Regions from separate parts of the Chryseobacterium sp. RU33C genome, predicted to be linked through region 1. Evidence: riboswitches for the same ligand, from Rfam matches in the RefSeq annotation. Region 1 holds a riboswitch; the other holds the start of a gene.
The links. A riboswitch is a leader RNA that binds a small molecule or an ion and turns the genes downstream of it on or off. The one in region 1 is predicted to bind S-adenosylmethionine.
Positions count from the first base shown of each region.

Region 1 (8,235 bases):
GTGCGTGTTTCAGCATAATATAATTCACCAGAATATAGCTTACCGTCACAAAAACAGTTCCTATGATGAGTGATTTGGGGAGGTTTTTCTGAACATCTTTTATTTCTCCGGCGATATAGGATGCGGAATTCCAGCCAGTGTAGGAATAGGTCACAAATACCAGGGAAGTCGCAAAGGCAGGAAGCATAATCTCATTCTGCCAGCTGTCACTGAAATTAAGACTATTGCCCATCTGTGGTGAATTTGAAATCCCTACTCCAAGAATAACCAGTACAATAATAAAAGCTATCTTAATGAAGGTAAAAAAGTTATGAAACCTGCTGGATGTTTTCAAGCTAAATGAAAGTGCGGCCGCAACCAGAAAGATCACAGCTATCGCAAAACCGTTTCCGAAGCTATAATCAAATACCGAAAGATATTTTGACATAGCCAAAGCTGCCAGCGCTACGGGAGAGGAAAATCCTATGATGAGTGAAATCCAGCTTATGAGATATCCGAATATGGGATGATAGGTTTCTTTGAGATAAATAAAATCGCCTCCGTTTCCTTTAAAATGGGAACCCAGTTCTGCGTAACAAAAAGCTCCGAACAAAGCGAGTACTCCTCCGATACTCCACAGCAGGAAAATGCTGTAGGTATTGGTAATATCAGAAAGCTGAAATCCCAGGGTGGTAAAAATTCCGGTTCCGATCATATTGGAAACGACAATGGCTGCGGCTGTTTTCCAGCCAATCTGATGTGAGGCAGTACTCATTTAATGATTAAAAGTTAAAATTAAGCCTTCCGAAGAAATAATTCCCCAAAGTTCCCATCTGCACCGGCGCATATTTGAATACTCCATAATATGAATTTTTATAAATCTGACGGTCCGGGAAGACATCAAATACATTGTTGGCACCTACGGTAAAATTGATATTTTTGTTGATATCATACCCAACGCTGATGTCTGTTACAACTTTTGGAGAAAACTCCTGCACGTCTCCAAAAGGATAACCATCTCTTATTACTTTACCAAAATAGGTATTTCTTACGAGAAAACTGAATTTCCCGATTCCATAATTTAATACTAATGAAGCTTTTGTTTTTGGAGACAGAGTTTCAATGATATTGATCTGATCCGGGCCAAAAAACTGATCCTGAGGTGTTCCTAAGTTTTCAGGAAAATGAAAGTCTGTAATTTTAGTTTCCGTATAGTTTCCGGCAAGATTCATATTTAATTTTCCATTCCCGAGAATCCAGTCATAGGATAGCACTATATCTACTCCTTTCGTTTCTGTATCAATAGCATTGGCGAAGAACCTTCCGCTTTCTACCTTAAACTGATCTAATCTTGGATCTGTAATATTGCTGGTGATCACAATTCTGTCCTTTACTTTGATCCAGTATCCATCTATGGAAACAGTCAACTTATTAAATGGCTTCAGAGTAAATCCTGCACTTGCATTGACTGAGGTTTCCTGTTTGAGTTTATCAAATCCCAGAATTTTAGCGGCTTCGCTATCGTTGCTGAATATTCCTTTGGTCACAATCTTTGAACCGGAAGTAGAAATATCCGCATAGGAATTATTGAAATACTGCTGCTGAAGGGAAGGCGCTCTGAAGCCTGTTCCTACCGCTGCCCTTATTGCATAATTTTTTACAAACTCATATCGTAGCGCAAGTTTTCCATTCAAGGTATTTCCGAAATCCGAATAATTTTCAAACCTGGCAGCGGCATCAATATTGAGTTTTTTATCTAAATCATAAGAAATATCTGCATATACCGCGGTGGAATGTCTGTCTTTTTTTAGTGCATTGTTGGGAGAAAATCCGATAAAGGATTGAGATCCGCCTGCTCCCAACACTGTAGATCCTTCAGTGGCAACGTTTCCACTGACGTCATATTGAGTATAAGATGCTTCGTCACCCGCTTTGATCTGGTATTGCTCAAACCTGAATTCACCACCGAAAGCAATATTGAAGCGGTTTATATTTTTGGAAACATCAAGATTCACCGTATTCTGAAGGAAGCTGTGTGCTCCGGCATAAAAATCTGTTGGTGATTTTGCTCCCAGAGAAGCATTATTGGTATGGCTTACATTATAATTGAAGGTATTGCTCCCGAATGTATTACTTACATCGAATAGCCAGTCATTAACATTATATTTTGCTCCTACAGCATAAGAAATATCATATACCTGAGATCCAAGAATTGCCTGAAAACCATTCGGGTAAATGGATGAAGCCACATTAGACTTTTCACTGGGAAGTCTTCTGAAACCAAACCCTTCTCCTTCTTTAATACTGAAACCTCCGAAAGAATAGAGTTTAAAATTATCATTAAAAGGGTATTCTGAATTGAAAAACAACTGTCCCTGTCTGATCTGGGCATCTCCGATCTGAAAATTAAAATCGTCGCGCGTTAATCCTCTTTTTTCAATTTCTGCATCATCTGCAGCCCTGGCAGCTTTTACGGCTTCAGCGTCACCTGCAAATTCATAAGCGAAATTATCTCCGAAAATATCCAGATCGTGATTTTGCGTTCTTGTGGTTTTTCCTCTGTGGCTTAATTGCAGGGAAAGATTAATATAACCGTCTTTTTTTCCTAATGAAGTTCCATAGTTAACTCCTGCCTGGTAAGTATCTCCATCATTTCTTCCGGTTAATCCGTAGGTAAGACTTGCCGAAGCTCCTGCATTTTTCTTAAGAATAATATTGATGACTCCCGCAATAGCATCAGAGCCATATTGTGCGGCGGCTCCGTCTCTCAGGACTTCAATCCGGTCAATAGCAATAACCGGAATAGTGCTCAAATCTGTTCCTACAGAGCCATTTCCGACGGTATTCTGATAATTCACCAAAGAAGTAGTATGTCTTCTTTTTCCGTTAAGCAATACTAAAACCTGATCAGGACCCATCCCTCTTAAAGTAACAGGGTCAATATGTTCGGTACCATCAGAAGCAGACTGTCTCACTGCATTAAATGAAGGGATCACATAATTCAGGAGATCCTGGGCGGTCATTTGCGGAGAACTTCTCTGGATCTTGTCGATATTGATAACATCTACAGGAACCGGCGTTTCCAGCTTTGTTCTTTTAACATTTCGGTTTCCGACGATGATGATATCTTCGATCTGTTTTCCTTTTTCCTCACTTTCCTGAGCAGCTACGAGAATTGCTCCAAGCAATAGTACAGCTGTGATTAATTTTTTCATGTTATTCCTGCCAATTAATAATACGTACCTGACGGATCTTTCCGCAGATACACAAGACTTCAAGAAATGGAATTCATATAGAGTATTGACTTCACTTATCTCCCCCAAAGGGTTGGAATTAGCACCTTTACACTCTGGAACCGTGCAGGTTGCTAAGGTTTCTCCGGGCCAAATCCCTCCACCTTTCTTGATAAATCTACTGCAAAAGTAGACTATTTTTCTGAACTTACAAAAAAAGGCAAATCTGCTGATCTGCAAATTTGCCTTTATTATTATTCTATGTTTTAGCTTATTGAATCATCATCTTTTGAATGGCTATTCCTGTATCTGATTTCAGCTGTACAAGATACGTTCCTGCCGGATAATTAACCTTCATATTATAAGCTCCATTCTCTTTATCCAGTTTGAAAGTATCCAGTTTTTTACCCGTCATATCAAAAATTGAAATCTCTCCGTTTTTTGCTTTACTGAAAATGAGTTTAGCGATTCCGTTCCGAACCGGATTATCTGCAATCTGAAGGGATAGCTTGTTGACTGCATTGGTATCTACAGTTGACAAAGCGCCCGCATAATTTCCAAAGATTCTGAATTCTCCAGGTTGTAAAGTGATTGGAGCTGTTGTGGAGGCTACATTTGAAATACTGTTGTCCATCAGATTCTGCCATTGACCTGTGTAAGGAAAATAAGGCACGACATTCTGTGCGGAAGTAGTATAATTAGCCAATACGACAACATTCTTTATTCCTGTAGTAATAGCTGCATCGTACACATAAATTCTTGTAATGAGACCATTAGGATCATTCGTAAGGTTATTGGATTCTATACTGTAGGTTTTAGATTTAAAAACCGGATAGGTATTTCTGATATTGATGATTTTAGCCCATGTATCATAAACAGCCTTTCTGTTCGCATTGGTATCATATCCTAAAGTGAATGCCACGGGTTTTTCATCGGTTCTGCATCCGTTGTCTATGGTACCGTTTGCGCATCTGTTGATGCTGAATTCATATCCTAATTCTCCAAACTGCCAGATCATTTTCGGACCTGGAATAGTAAAGAAAGTTGCCCCGAAGGTTTTCATTCTTTCAAGAGCGGTATTCAGGTCTTTCACATTGTAACTTCCGTTTATAGCACCATAGGCAAGATTTTTAAACATCAGTCTCTCTTCATCATGGCTTTCTCCATAACCTACGGCACTCATATTGGTGAAGCCGTGAAGACTGTGATTCATACGGTCGTAGTTGCTGTTTTCCTTATATCCCATCGTATTCTGATTGTAAGGATCTGTCTGCTTATTCCAAAGCATAACACCTTTTCCTTCTGCTATTCTGTAGTTGGCCCATTGCTGTTCTTCCGCATCTGTTCCCAAATGTTCAAAGATCATATAAGAGTTGGGATCAATAGCCCATTGCCTGTCTGCGTAATGCTTCATAATATCCACTCTGTCCTGCTGATAGGCATTGGTACAGGCTTCATCATTTTCGGAACAGCTTTGTGTAAATCCTTTTGTCAAATCCCAGCGGAATCCGTCTATGTGATATTCAGTCAGCCATTGCTCAAGACATCTCTCAACGTAATATTGCGTTGAAAGGCTTGTATGGTTAAAATCATTAAATACGTTGTATGAATGTTTCGGAACCTGATTGAAGTAAGGATTGTTGGCCGCAACATCGCCATAGCCATCGCCATCCGGATCTACATTCCAGAGTCTTACCAGAGGAGAACGTCCTGTAGCGTGATTAAATGCTACATCCAGAATGACTGCAATTCCGTTCTGATGGCATAGATCTACAAATTCTTTGAATTTTTCGGGAGTACCATAGGCTTTGTCCAATGCATAATGGAAGGAAGTATTGTATCCCCATGAAAGATTTCCATCAAATTCCATGATGGGCATTAATTCTATGGCATTGATTTTTAAGTTTTTTAAATAAGCAATTTTATCGATCAATGACTGCCAGTTCTTTTCCTGTGTAAAGTCTCTCAATAGTAATTCATAGACTACAAGATCCTGTTTCGCAGGTCTTTGAAAATTGGTAACCTGCCAGTTATAAGCGGTCTGACCTGTTTTAAATGTTGACACTTCAAAGCCCTGTCCGGCAGGAAATGCAGGCAAGTTTGGATAGGTAGAAGCCGAAATCCATGGATCATCATAGGAAGATAAGATTTGCGGCGAATAGGGGTCTGCTACTTTTCTTAAATCATTGGTTCTGTATTGGAAAGTATTGAGCTGCTGAGGGGTAATTCCATTGAGCTCAATCCAGTACAGATCAGGATTTGTGGTATCTTTATTCATCAGATATGTATCATTCACCGTCCAGTTATTGAAACTTCCTATAACATGTACAAAACTTTTCCCCGGAGCATATAAAGCCAATCCCACCCTGGTAGGATCTGCCGGATCATAATTAATTCCCTGCCTTATCCAGTTTGGTATTGACTGGGACACTACATTTCTTGGAACCTGCACAATGAATGCCGCAGCCTTGGAATTGGTTCCCTGTGTTGCCACAAGTTCCATACTGGCATCCTGAGTGACTGTATAACTGTAAGAATAAGATTGTGAAGGAGTTGTTGTAGAATTGATAACAGTTCCGTTTGCTTTTAACTGAAATGTTGCATTGGTACTGGTTGTAGCAGTAATAGTAATGGAATTTCCTACAGGAACCGAAGTGAGGCTGTTTACTAATGGATTTGTAAGCGTTAAGCTTAAAGTACCTACGTTTACAAAAATATCAGGTAAAGTCTGGTGTGATCCCGTCTTATCTTTTAATAAAAAACCAAACCTTCCGATCCCTGTTCTTCCAAAAAAAGCTGTGGGAGTAAAAGTAAGTGAATAACTGTCTGTTACCGCATTATAATTCAGCTTATTCAGGTCATTGGAATTGTTCCAGCTTCCATTGGTAGGACAATCCTGACTATTCTGATAATTGGTATCAAACGACCATGTCCAGATGTAAATGGCATTATTGGAAACTCCCCATGCAGATTCGTCAATCTGATCTCCCGGAACCGTAAGCGTAACAGCATCAGATTCATTGAATGGATTGGGAGAAATCGTATAATTGATCTGCCCGAAAACACTCAATGTAATCAGCAGAAAAACAACAGAATAAAACTTTTTCATTTATTATTTTTTATCGAATATAGTATAAATTTTTCTTCATAACGAGTATTTTCATCGCTGTACATCAAATATTTCATTTACAGAAGAAAAAAAACTTTACGCGGCCCTTCAAAAACAAATTCGAATATCTCCGGAAAGTCTGAGAAATAATAAATAGAAAAACCGCTTAATTGCTTAAGCGGTTTATATATGTTGTTTTGCTTTGATATTACTTTTTCAGAATTCAGGTGAAAAAGCAATGACAATCAATTAATGATGATGTCCGTGATCGTGAAGGAAAGGTCCGTTTCCTTTAGGCTCGCTATAGATAACTTCTACACCTTCCTGCTCAGAAATAAGCTTTCTTCTGATATCTTCAGGGTCGAAAGGCTTTACTTTTCCGAAATACTCTTTCAAACCTTCAGTTAGCCACATTGGGATTACTAATCCGAAGAACATGAAAATACACCAGAATCCTACTAAGAACATAGTAATGAAGAATATAGTCCAAAGGAACTGGTAGAACGGCCAAAATGCTGATAATATCGTTATCATTCTCTTAAAGATTTTAGGCAAAAATAGAACTTTTTTCCTTTTTACACAAAAGATCAGCGTTCTATTTTGTTATTTATTTTAATTTTAAACTAATTAGTGGGCAAGATCTGCGAAGAAATCGTTGCCTTTATCATCGGTAATGATGAATGCAGGGAAGTCTTTTACTTCAATTTTTCTTACGGCTTCCATTCCTAATTCAGGGAAGTCTACAACATCTACAGATACAATATTGTCTTTGGCAAGGATAGCGGCCGGCCCTCCGATAGATCCAAGATAGAAACCTCCGTATTTTCCGCAGGCATTGGTAACATCTTTACTTCTGTTTCCTTTTGCCAGCATGATCATACTTCCGCCATGGCTTTGGAATTCGTCTACGTAAACATCCATTCTTCCGGCAGTAGTAGGTCCGAAACTTCCTGAAGCCATTCCTTCCGGAGTTTTTGCAGGCCCTGCGTAATAAATTGGGTGGTTTTTGAAATATTCCGGCATTGGTTTCCCGCTGTCGATAATTTCTTTAATTTTTGCGTGAGCGATATCTCTTGCTACGATTAATGTTCCGTTCAGTTTTAATCTTGTTTTGATCGGATATTTGGAAAGTTCAGCAAGAATTTCCGGCATTGGCTTGTTAAGGTTAATTTCAACAGCTTCTTCCAGGTGTGGAGGAGTATCAGGTAAGAATCTTTTCGGATTCTGTTCCAATTGCTCAAGGAAAATCCCTTCTTTTGTGATTTTCCCTTTGATATTTCTGTCTGCAGAACAAGAAACTCCCATTCCTACAGGACAGGATGCTGCGTGTCTTGGAAGTCTGATTACTCTTACGTCATGCGTAAGATATTTTCCTCCAAACTGTGCTCCGATGGCACTTTCCTGGCAGATTTTCTGAACTTTTGCTTCCCATTCAAGGTCTCTGAAAGCCTGTCCGGCTTCATTTCCTTCTGTAGGAAGATTGTCATAATATTTTGCTGATGCTTTTTTAACAGCTGCAAGATTGGCTTCTGCTGAAGTTCCTCCGATTACCAATGCTAAGTGGTAAGGCGGGCATGCAGCCGTACCAAGGTCTGAAATCTTTTCTTTGATGAATTCTTCAAGAGATTTTTCGTTCAGTAAAGATTTTGTCTTTTGATACAAAAATGTTTTGTTGGCAGAACCTCCACCTTTTGTTAAGAATAAAAATTCGTAGTAATCTCCTTTTTTAGCATAGATATCAATCTGTGCAGGAAGGTTAGATCCTGAATTTTTCTCATCAAACATCGTCAAAGGAACCACCTGGGAATATCTTAGGTTTCTTTTCTGATAGGTATTGAAGATCCCCTTACTTAGATATTCACCATCATCTACTCCTGTATAAACATTTTCTCCTTTTTTTCCCATTACAATAGC
Region 1 is NZ_FTMT01000005.1:58,808-67,042, reverse strand. Features, by position in the region: gene BW946_RS06410 (APC family permease) at 1-754, opposite strand, end outside; gene BW946_RS06405 (TonB-dependent receptor plug domain-containing protein) at 762-3,194, opposite strand; SAM riboswitch class I at 3,287-3,391, opposite strand; gene BW946_RS06400 (alpha-amylase family glycosyl hydrolase) at 3,484-6,321, opposite strand; gene BW946_RS06395 (hypothetical protein) at 6,571-6,855, opposite strand; gene BW946_RS06390 (fumarate hydratase) at 6,949-8,235, opposite strand, start outside.

Region 2 (8,235 bases), on a different contig from region 1:
ACTTTTTCAGAAAACAGCTTTGAAAGTCTTCCTTCTACAATTGATTGTTCTATATGGGGATATAATCCTAAGATTTATAACAGATTGATTCTGAACAATATTAATGTAGAGTATATTCACAATACTGAAGAAGGATGGTTCTGCTATAATGGAAAAAAATTCGACAGAATTAACAAAACTATACAGGATATTATCTTCAACAAAAATGAAGTGAAACAACTAGAGCCTTCCACTATAGCATATGAATAAAAAGTATCTGATTGTGGTTAAATATATTTTTTCAATATTCTGCATGATAGGATTTCTAAGCAGTTACGGACAAAAACTATATAAAATAGAAAAAGATCAATTCGGGGAACCTTTATTAAATAATAAAGCAGAATATTCATTTACAGAAAAACCTTCTGAAGAAGATTTAAAAAAAATCGATACTACAGCATATTATGTTCAAATTTTTGAAGATCAATACCACAACGAAAATGAAGTAAAAAATCCAACAATTATTATTTTTCATGATGATGGTTATTTTAGAGAAACATCACTTTTGGCATTTGGGAAATTTGATGAGCATAGAGGAAAAAATTCTGTTTATTATGGAGGAAAATATAAAATAAAAAATAATAATATTCAACTTGAACAATTTGGAAATTCTCCAGATTCAAAAAATTGGTATACAAGATATATAACTAAAGGTAAAATAGAAAATAATAAAATTATTTTTAATGAAGGTTTAGTTTCTGTTTTTGAGAAAAGAAAAAATTTATCCATAAAATAGCGAAATCTTTAATTTTGGAAACAATAAGTAAAGCAGGTCAACAAGCCGCAAATTGGAATAATTGGTTTTGGAAAGGATATTTTTCAATGACTTATGAAAATAACTTTAAAAACAAAAACCACCGCAAAAGCAGTGGCTAAAAATCAAATCTAATTATAAGTATGTCCTCTTATAAGTTCGGGTTGTTTTCAGATTCTCTTTGTGGAATAATGAATAAATAATAATTACTGTTGGGTGTAAAAGCAGATTTATCCGGGAAATCAAGCACAGAATGCCCTTTACCGTCTACGGTTTTCACGGTACCGTCAGGTGTGGTTATCTGAACTTTTATCGGTTTACCATCTGCATCTACAAATGGTTTTCTTACTACTGTACCCTGCGTTCTGATAATATCTGAAAGCGAGAATCCTTCTCCGAACAATTCTTTTCTTCTTTCAATCAGAACTGCATTTACTACCGCATTCTGCGCTAATGAACCATTGTAAATATTGGCATTTCTCGCTAATTTCAATTGATTCAATACTGCGACTGCCTGAGAAACATTTCCGCTTCTGGCTTCTGCTTCTGCTTCAATCAAATACATTTCTGCAGCCCTCATGTAGACAATATCAGCAATAAGGGTTGGCTTAAACTTAAACTTGGCATACCTCAGCAAACCTTCTCTTCCTTTTTGCCCGTCCCATGAAAACAACTGGGATCTGATGTCATTAGTATCAAAAAGATCCTTAAAATAAGGGTCTGCCATAAAACTGTAATAATAACTTCCCGATGAAGACACATCCAGATAATGGAAAGCATAACTCGCATCCGATTGCTCCTGAGTCTGCCCGTGTCCCCAGATCCATTCAGCATTGTTGATATCATTAAAGCCATCTTTATATTTCTCCGGAGCCATCAGTGGAAATCCTTCTCTTGCAATTTTTGCAGATGCTGAAGCTTTGCTCCATTCACCAGTATTCAGATAAGTTCTGGCCAGAAGTCCATTCACAACAGAACGGTTGATTTTATCTTTATTGTTTCTTGTATAACTTTTCAACAGGTTATCAGCATGCGTAAGATCACTTTTAATCAGAGTATAGATTTCTTCAAGACTTGCTCTCTTCTTCCCTACCGTGCTTGTTGTGGAAGGTTCAGTATAAATCGGGGCTGTCAATGCTGATTTGTCTTTCAGATAGCTGAACTGATAGAAGCTCGCCAGATTAAGGTAGCAGAAAGCACGTAATGCTTTTGCCTGTCCTTTCACCTGATTCTTTTTCTCCTGACTTCCTTCCGTTCCATCAATTCTTGTAATCACATTATTCATATTATTGATAGTGGAATACAATAAAGACCATATAAACAGCGGGCGGCTAGCTGTACTGTTCACCATTTCTGTAAAGGCATAAGTAGAACTAAAACCATATTTATTGGTCAATACGGCCACATCACTTCCCATGGCATCACTGGCTCTTAGAACAGTAGAATAACCGATATTGGCATAGGTTGTTCCATCGTTATTAAACTTTGCCCAGGTACCATTTACAACAGTTTCTGCACTTTCAGCTGTTTTGAAAACCTCCACGCTGTTGGCCTGATCAGTCGGAGCTGTGTCCAGATCATTTTCACAGCTTGTCAATGACAAAAACCCGATAAGTGCAAATGATATGTATTTTAATTTTTTCATTGTTTCAATTTTTAAAGGTTAAAGAGTTGCCTGAAGACCAAAAGTGATGGTTCTCATCGCAGGATATCTGTAATACGTTGTTCCGTCCAAAGCCTGTTCAGGATCCATTCCTTTGTGTTTATAGAAGGTCAGGAGGTTTTCTGCCTGGATATAAATTCTGAACTTCTTCAATCCGATTTTCTCAAAATAATCCTCAGGAAGTGTATATCCTAAACTTAGATTTTTAAGCCTTGCATACGTTCCGGAGTAAAGGAATCTTGAAGAAGTTGAGGTCCAGTTATTCGTTGTTGTACTCAATCCCGGAACGTCTGTATAAGGATTTTCCGGTGTCCATCTGTTCAATATTTCAGCACTCCATGCGCGCCCTCCTGCACTTCCGTTATGCATGATGGAAGTATAATCGGTATCTAAAATTTTTCCTCCGATTTTAAATGTCAGCAATCCTGAAAAATCAAAATTCTTATAGGTGATGCTTGTACTGATTCCACCTGTCAGCTTAGGTAATGCAGAACCTTGTAATAGTTTTGTAGCTTTTGAATATTCCGAAGTTGTTCCTTCCACTGAGTTTCCGCTGGCATTGGTAGTAACAGTTTTCCATAAGGGTTTTCCATTGCCTGGATCCACACCAACCCATTCCGGAATAAAGAAATCATATAAAGAACCTCCTACTGTCAGCAATTTAGTTCCTACCACAAGAGAACCTCCGGGTAATTTGGTTACTTTGTTGTTTAAAGTACTTAGGTTCACATCTACATTCCATTGAAAATCATCATTCTTAATAGGTGTTGTAAATAATGAAAATTCAAATCCTGTATTCTGGATGGTTCCGATATTCGCAGGATAATCACTGATTCCCAATGATGGTGCAACCGGCATATTAAACAGAAGATCCTGGCTTTTTCTTTTAAAATATTCGATATTCCCTTTAATCCTGTTATTCAGAATGGAGAATTCCAATCCTACATTTAAATTAAGGTTGGTTTCCCATTTCACATTATTGGTAGAAGTCTTTTCAAGGGTTGTTCCCGGCTCTCCGCCAAGGCTTATAAATCTATAAAGCTCCTGATACGCATAATAAAGCGGCTGCCCATTAGGTCTAAGTAATTTATCATTCCCCTGACCTCCGTAGCTGGCACGCAATGTCAATTGATTGAAAACATTCAGGCTTTTAATAAATTCCTCGTTCGAAATTTTCCATGAACCTCCTACTGACCAGAATCTCCCCCATCTGTTATCTTTCGCAAATCTCGAAGAACTGTCTGCTCTTCCCGATGCAGATAAAAAGTAAGTATTATTGTAGTCATACTCTACTTTTCCAAGGAAACTCAATAAGCTTAATTTATTGCTGTTCCCACTGAAGCTTCCCAGCAGAGAAGCAGCATCCGGTTCATAATAATAAGGAAGTGAAAACTGGCTTCTCGTTCCTGAAATGGTCTGATAATCGTATTTATAAAACTCGTGTCCTGCTAAAGCATTTACATGGTGCTTTCCAAACTTTTTATCATACGTCAGAATATTGCTGGTTGTATAAGAAAGTGTTCTGGTATTTGTTTTCGTTACCGAACCTCCAATTTCAGCGCCTTGCCCCAATAATGGATTTGAGTAATAATGTCCGTTATAATTCACTAAATCCACAGAGAAGCTGGTCTTGAATTTCAACTCCGGCAAGAAAGTGAATTCCATGAATCCTTTTCCGGAGAAGTTATCTTCTTTGTTTTCGTTTTTGTCTAAAGGCAGTGTTGCAGCGGCATTCTGATTCTGAAGCGCATTCGTAGGCCTGTATTTTCCAAAATCATAAACCGGGTTTCCATCAGCATCCAAAATATAAGTACCATCTGCATTTCTTTCATAATAAGGATAGAATGAAGGAATAAATCTTGCTGCGTTGATGATGTTACTCGCCTTGGAATCCGAAGAAGTAGGCGCCTGCTGAATACTGTTTGTATAATTCAGGTTTACTCCAACATTAAGCCATTTTTTCACTTCGGAATTGATTTTTAATCGGGTATTATATCTTTTAAAACCGGATTCAATCGCCATCCCTTTATCATCCAGATATCCCAGTGAAAAGAAGTAATTGCTTTTATCACTTCCTCCGCTGATATCAAGATCCACCTGATTCCTTGAAGCTACTCTCTGTAAAATATCTCTCCAGTCATCATTCCAAAGCGGCGATGCACCAGGTAATAATTTCCCATCTGTTCCTACCGGTTTTGGATAAGCAGTGCCATATGGATTAATTCCAAGGGTCGAAACAAGATTATCAGTTGCCATTTGTGCAGCCTGCTGAGAAGAAACTTTGCCAGACTGATATCCGTTTCTTAATGCTTCCCAATATAATTGAAAGTATTGATCTGTGTTTACCTGTTCATAATCTTTGACAGCTCTTCCTGAGAATCCCTGACTGATATTAAAATTAACTCTGGCTTCTCCTTTTTTCCCTGATTTTGTAGTGATGATAATAATCCCGTTTGCTCCTCTTGAACCATACAAAGCACTTGCTGTAGCGTCTTTCAAAACACTTATAGATTCAATATCGCTTGGGCTAATGGAGTTCAGGTTTCCGTCAAAAGGAATCCCGTCCACTACGTATAAAGGATCACTGGAAGCACTGATTGAGCCAATTCCTCTGATACGGATGGTAGAAACTGCGCCGGGCTGTCCCGATGCACTGGTAGTTTGAATTCCGGCAACCTGTCCTTCCAGTGCTTTGGTAATATTCGTAACTGGTCTGTTATTGATTTTATCGCTGGAAATTGTAGCTACAGAACCGGTATAGCTGTTTCTTTTTGCTTTTCCGTACGCTACCACTACTACCTCATCAAGTTCCTTTTCATGAAGGCTATCTTTTTTCGGCATGGAATTCTGTGCATTGATGCTGGTTATTCCCAGAAAAAAAGCAGCAACCGGAGGTATCCATGCTTTAGAATTGAATAAATTTTTGCTAATCATAATCAATTTTATTTATCATATATTAAAATTTTACCCTTTGCAGAAAAGTCAGCAAAGGGCATCGATAAATACGACAAACCAAATGCTTATTTTTCCTTAAAAGGCTGAATGTAACACCTTGCCCCACGAGGTAGGTTGTTAAGATTTCACAGGGTCAGTTCCCTCCATCTTTCTTTATAAGCCGATCGAAATATGATTGCAAAGCTAAAAACTTTTAGTCTACAAAACAAGTAGACTTATTTATTTTTCATGATAATTTTTTAATAATTAACATAAATTTTTAATAAAACCCACTACAATAAGAAGTTGCAGACCTTATCATTTATTCAAACATGACAAATATCATTGTCAATAATTCAATAGCATGAAAATTCAGTATACCTTAATTTTGTGTGATTTATTGAAAAAACTTTTTAATTTTATGCCATGAAAGTTTTGATCATCAATGGCCCTAACCTCAATCTGTTAGGCACAAGAGAACCGGAAATCTATGGAAATGTTTCTATGGAAAGTTATTTGGAAAATTTAAGATCCGAGTTTCAGGCTTATGAATTACAATATTACCAGTCTAATATTGAAGGTGAGCTTATCAACAGACTTCAGGAGGATGATTTTGATGCGGTAGTGATCAATCCCGGAGCTTTCACCCATTATTCCTATGCAATTGCTGATTGTTTAAAAAATATTCGTAAGCCCAAAGTAGAAGTTCACATCAGCAATATCTACAAAAGAGAAGAATTCCGACAGAAGTCTGTAACAGCCGCTAATACGGATGCCGTTTTATCTGGCTTTGGAATGGATGGGTATAGATTGGCTTTATTGAGTCTGAAATAATTCAGTCGTTTATTTTCCCACAGATGGCACAGATTTTCACAGATAATTATAGAAAAAAAACATATGTCAGTAGTTGCACTGCTGCAAAAATCTATTAAATTTTGAGAAATAAAATACAAAAGCCTCATCATTGATGAGGCTTTTGTACGTTTATGGTTAACTATTAAATAGTTTGTTCCTGTAATTGAGGTCCTGAAGCTACTAACTTCTTACCTTCTTCAGTATCACAGTACTGTTCAAAATTCTTGATATATCTTGAAGCAAGATCTTTTGCTTTTTCTTCCCATACCGAAGCATTTTCATAGGTATCTCTAGGATCTAAAATACCTGCAGAAACGTTTGGTAATTCAGTAGGAATTTCAAGATTCATAATTGGAACCTGAGCTTTAGGAGCATTATCAATAGATCCATCAATGATTGCGTCAATGATTGCTCTGGTATCTTTAAGCGAAATTCTCTTTCCTGTACCGTTCCAGCCTGTATTTACCAAATAAGCTTTTGCACCGTGTTCCTGCATTTTACCGATCAATGTTTTAGAATACATTGTTGGGTGTAATGTAAGGAATGCTTCCCCAAATGCAGGGGAGAAAGATGGTTCAGGTTCTGTAATACCTCTTTCCGTTCCGGCTAATTTTGATGTATACCCGCAAAGGAAGTGGTACTGAGCCTGATCTTCATTCAGGATAGAAACCGGAGGAAGTACTCCGAATGCATCTGCTGAAAGGTATACAATCTTCTTGGCATGACCTGCTTTAGAAGGCAATACAATTTTGTTGATATGATATATTGGATAAGAAACTCTTGTGTTCTCAGTGATTGAACCGTCTGTATAATCTGCTACTCCATTGTTAATAACAACGTTTTCAAGAAGTGCATCTCTTTTGATGGCAGCGAAGATATCCGGTTCTTTTTCTTCAGATAAGTCAATCACTTTAGCATAGCATCCTCCCTCATAGTTGAATACTCCGTTGTTATCCCATCCGTGCTCATCGTCACCGATAAGGTATCTTTTAGGATCTGCTGATAAAGTAGTTTTACCTGTTCCAGAAAGACCAAAGAATAAAGCAACATCACCTTTCTCTCCAACGTTCGCAGAACAATGCATGGAAGCCATACCTTTTAACGGAAGGTAATAGTTCATCATGGCAAACATTCCTTTTTTCATTTCACCTCCGTACCAGGTACCTCCAATGATCTGTAGTTTTTCAGTAAGGTTGAACATAATGAAGTTTTCAGAGTTTAATCCCTGAGCTTCCCAGTTCGGGTTTGTTGTTTTTGATCCGTTGATTACAGTGAAATCCGGCTCACCGTAGTTTTCAAGTTCGTAGTGAGAAGGACGAATGAACATATTAGTAACAAAATGCGCCTGCCATGCTACTTCAACGATAAATCTTACTTTAAGTCTCGTATCTGCATTCGTTCCGCAGAATGTATCTACTACATAAATCTTTTTAGATTCAGCAAGCTGGTTCAGCACTAGTTCTTTACAAGACCCGAAAATTTCTGCTGTTGTAGGTAGGTTTACTTTACCATCCCAGAAAATTGTATCTCTTGTAACATCATCCTGAACAATATATCTGTCTTTAGGTGAACGACCTGTGAAAATTCCTGTTTTTACCGATACTGCGCCAGATTCCGTAAGCTCAGCTTGCTCAAACCCCTGATTTTCAGGAGAAACTTCAGCCTGATATAATTCTTCATAAGAAGGATTATACACTACTTCATAGTTTCCTTTAATCCCTAATTTCTCTAAATCCTGGATGATTTTAGTGTTTTTCATTTTACTTATATTTTCTATTTCTTTATTGACTTCAACAAAAATAATATTAATTATTTGTTAAAGGTGGTTTAAATATACTGATATAAGTCAGAATGACAAATAAAAAAAAAGGATTGCAATTACTTGATTATAAGTTAATTATGTTTTCCCATTCTAAAACAGTGGAAAAACCTTTCTCCCAAAAATAGTTCTTATAGTCCCCAAATTTGGCACTCATTACAAAATCTCCAC
Region 2 is NZ_FTMT01000009.1:27,215-35,449, forward strand. Features, by position in the region: gene BW946_RS09405 (hypothetical protein) at 1-249, shown strand, start outside; gene BW946_RS09410 (hypothetical protein) at 242-775, shown strand; gene BW946_RS09415 (RagB/SusD family nutrient uptake outer membrane protein) at 945-2,438, opposite strand; gene BW946_RS09420 (SusC/RagA family TonB-linked outer membrane protein) at 2,457-5,390, opposite strand; SAM riboswitch class I at 5,474-5,573, opposite strand; gene BW946_RS09425 (type II 3-dehydroquinate dehydratase) at 5,817-6,224, shown strand; gene pckA (phosphoenolpyruvate carboxykinase (ATP)) at 6,388-8,004, opposite strand; gene BW946_RS09435 (GYDIA family GHMP kinase) at 8,132-8,235, opposite strand, start outside.
Region 2: another riboswitch for S-adenosylmethionine. It lies ahead of BW946_RS09420 (SusC/RagA family TonB-linked outer membrane protein); the one in region 1 lies ahead of BW946_RS06405 (TonB-dependent receptor plug domain-containing protein).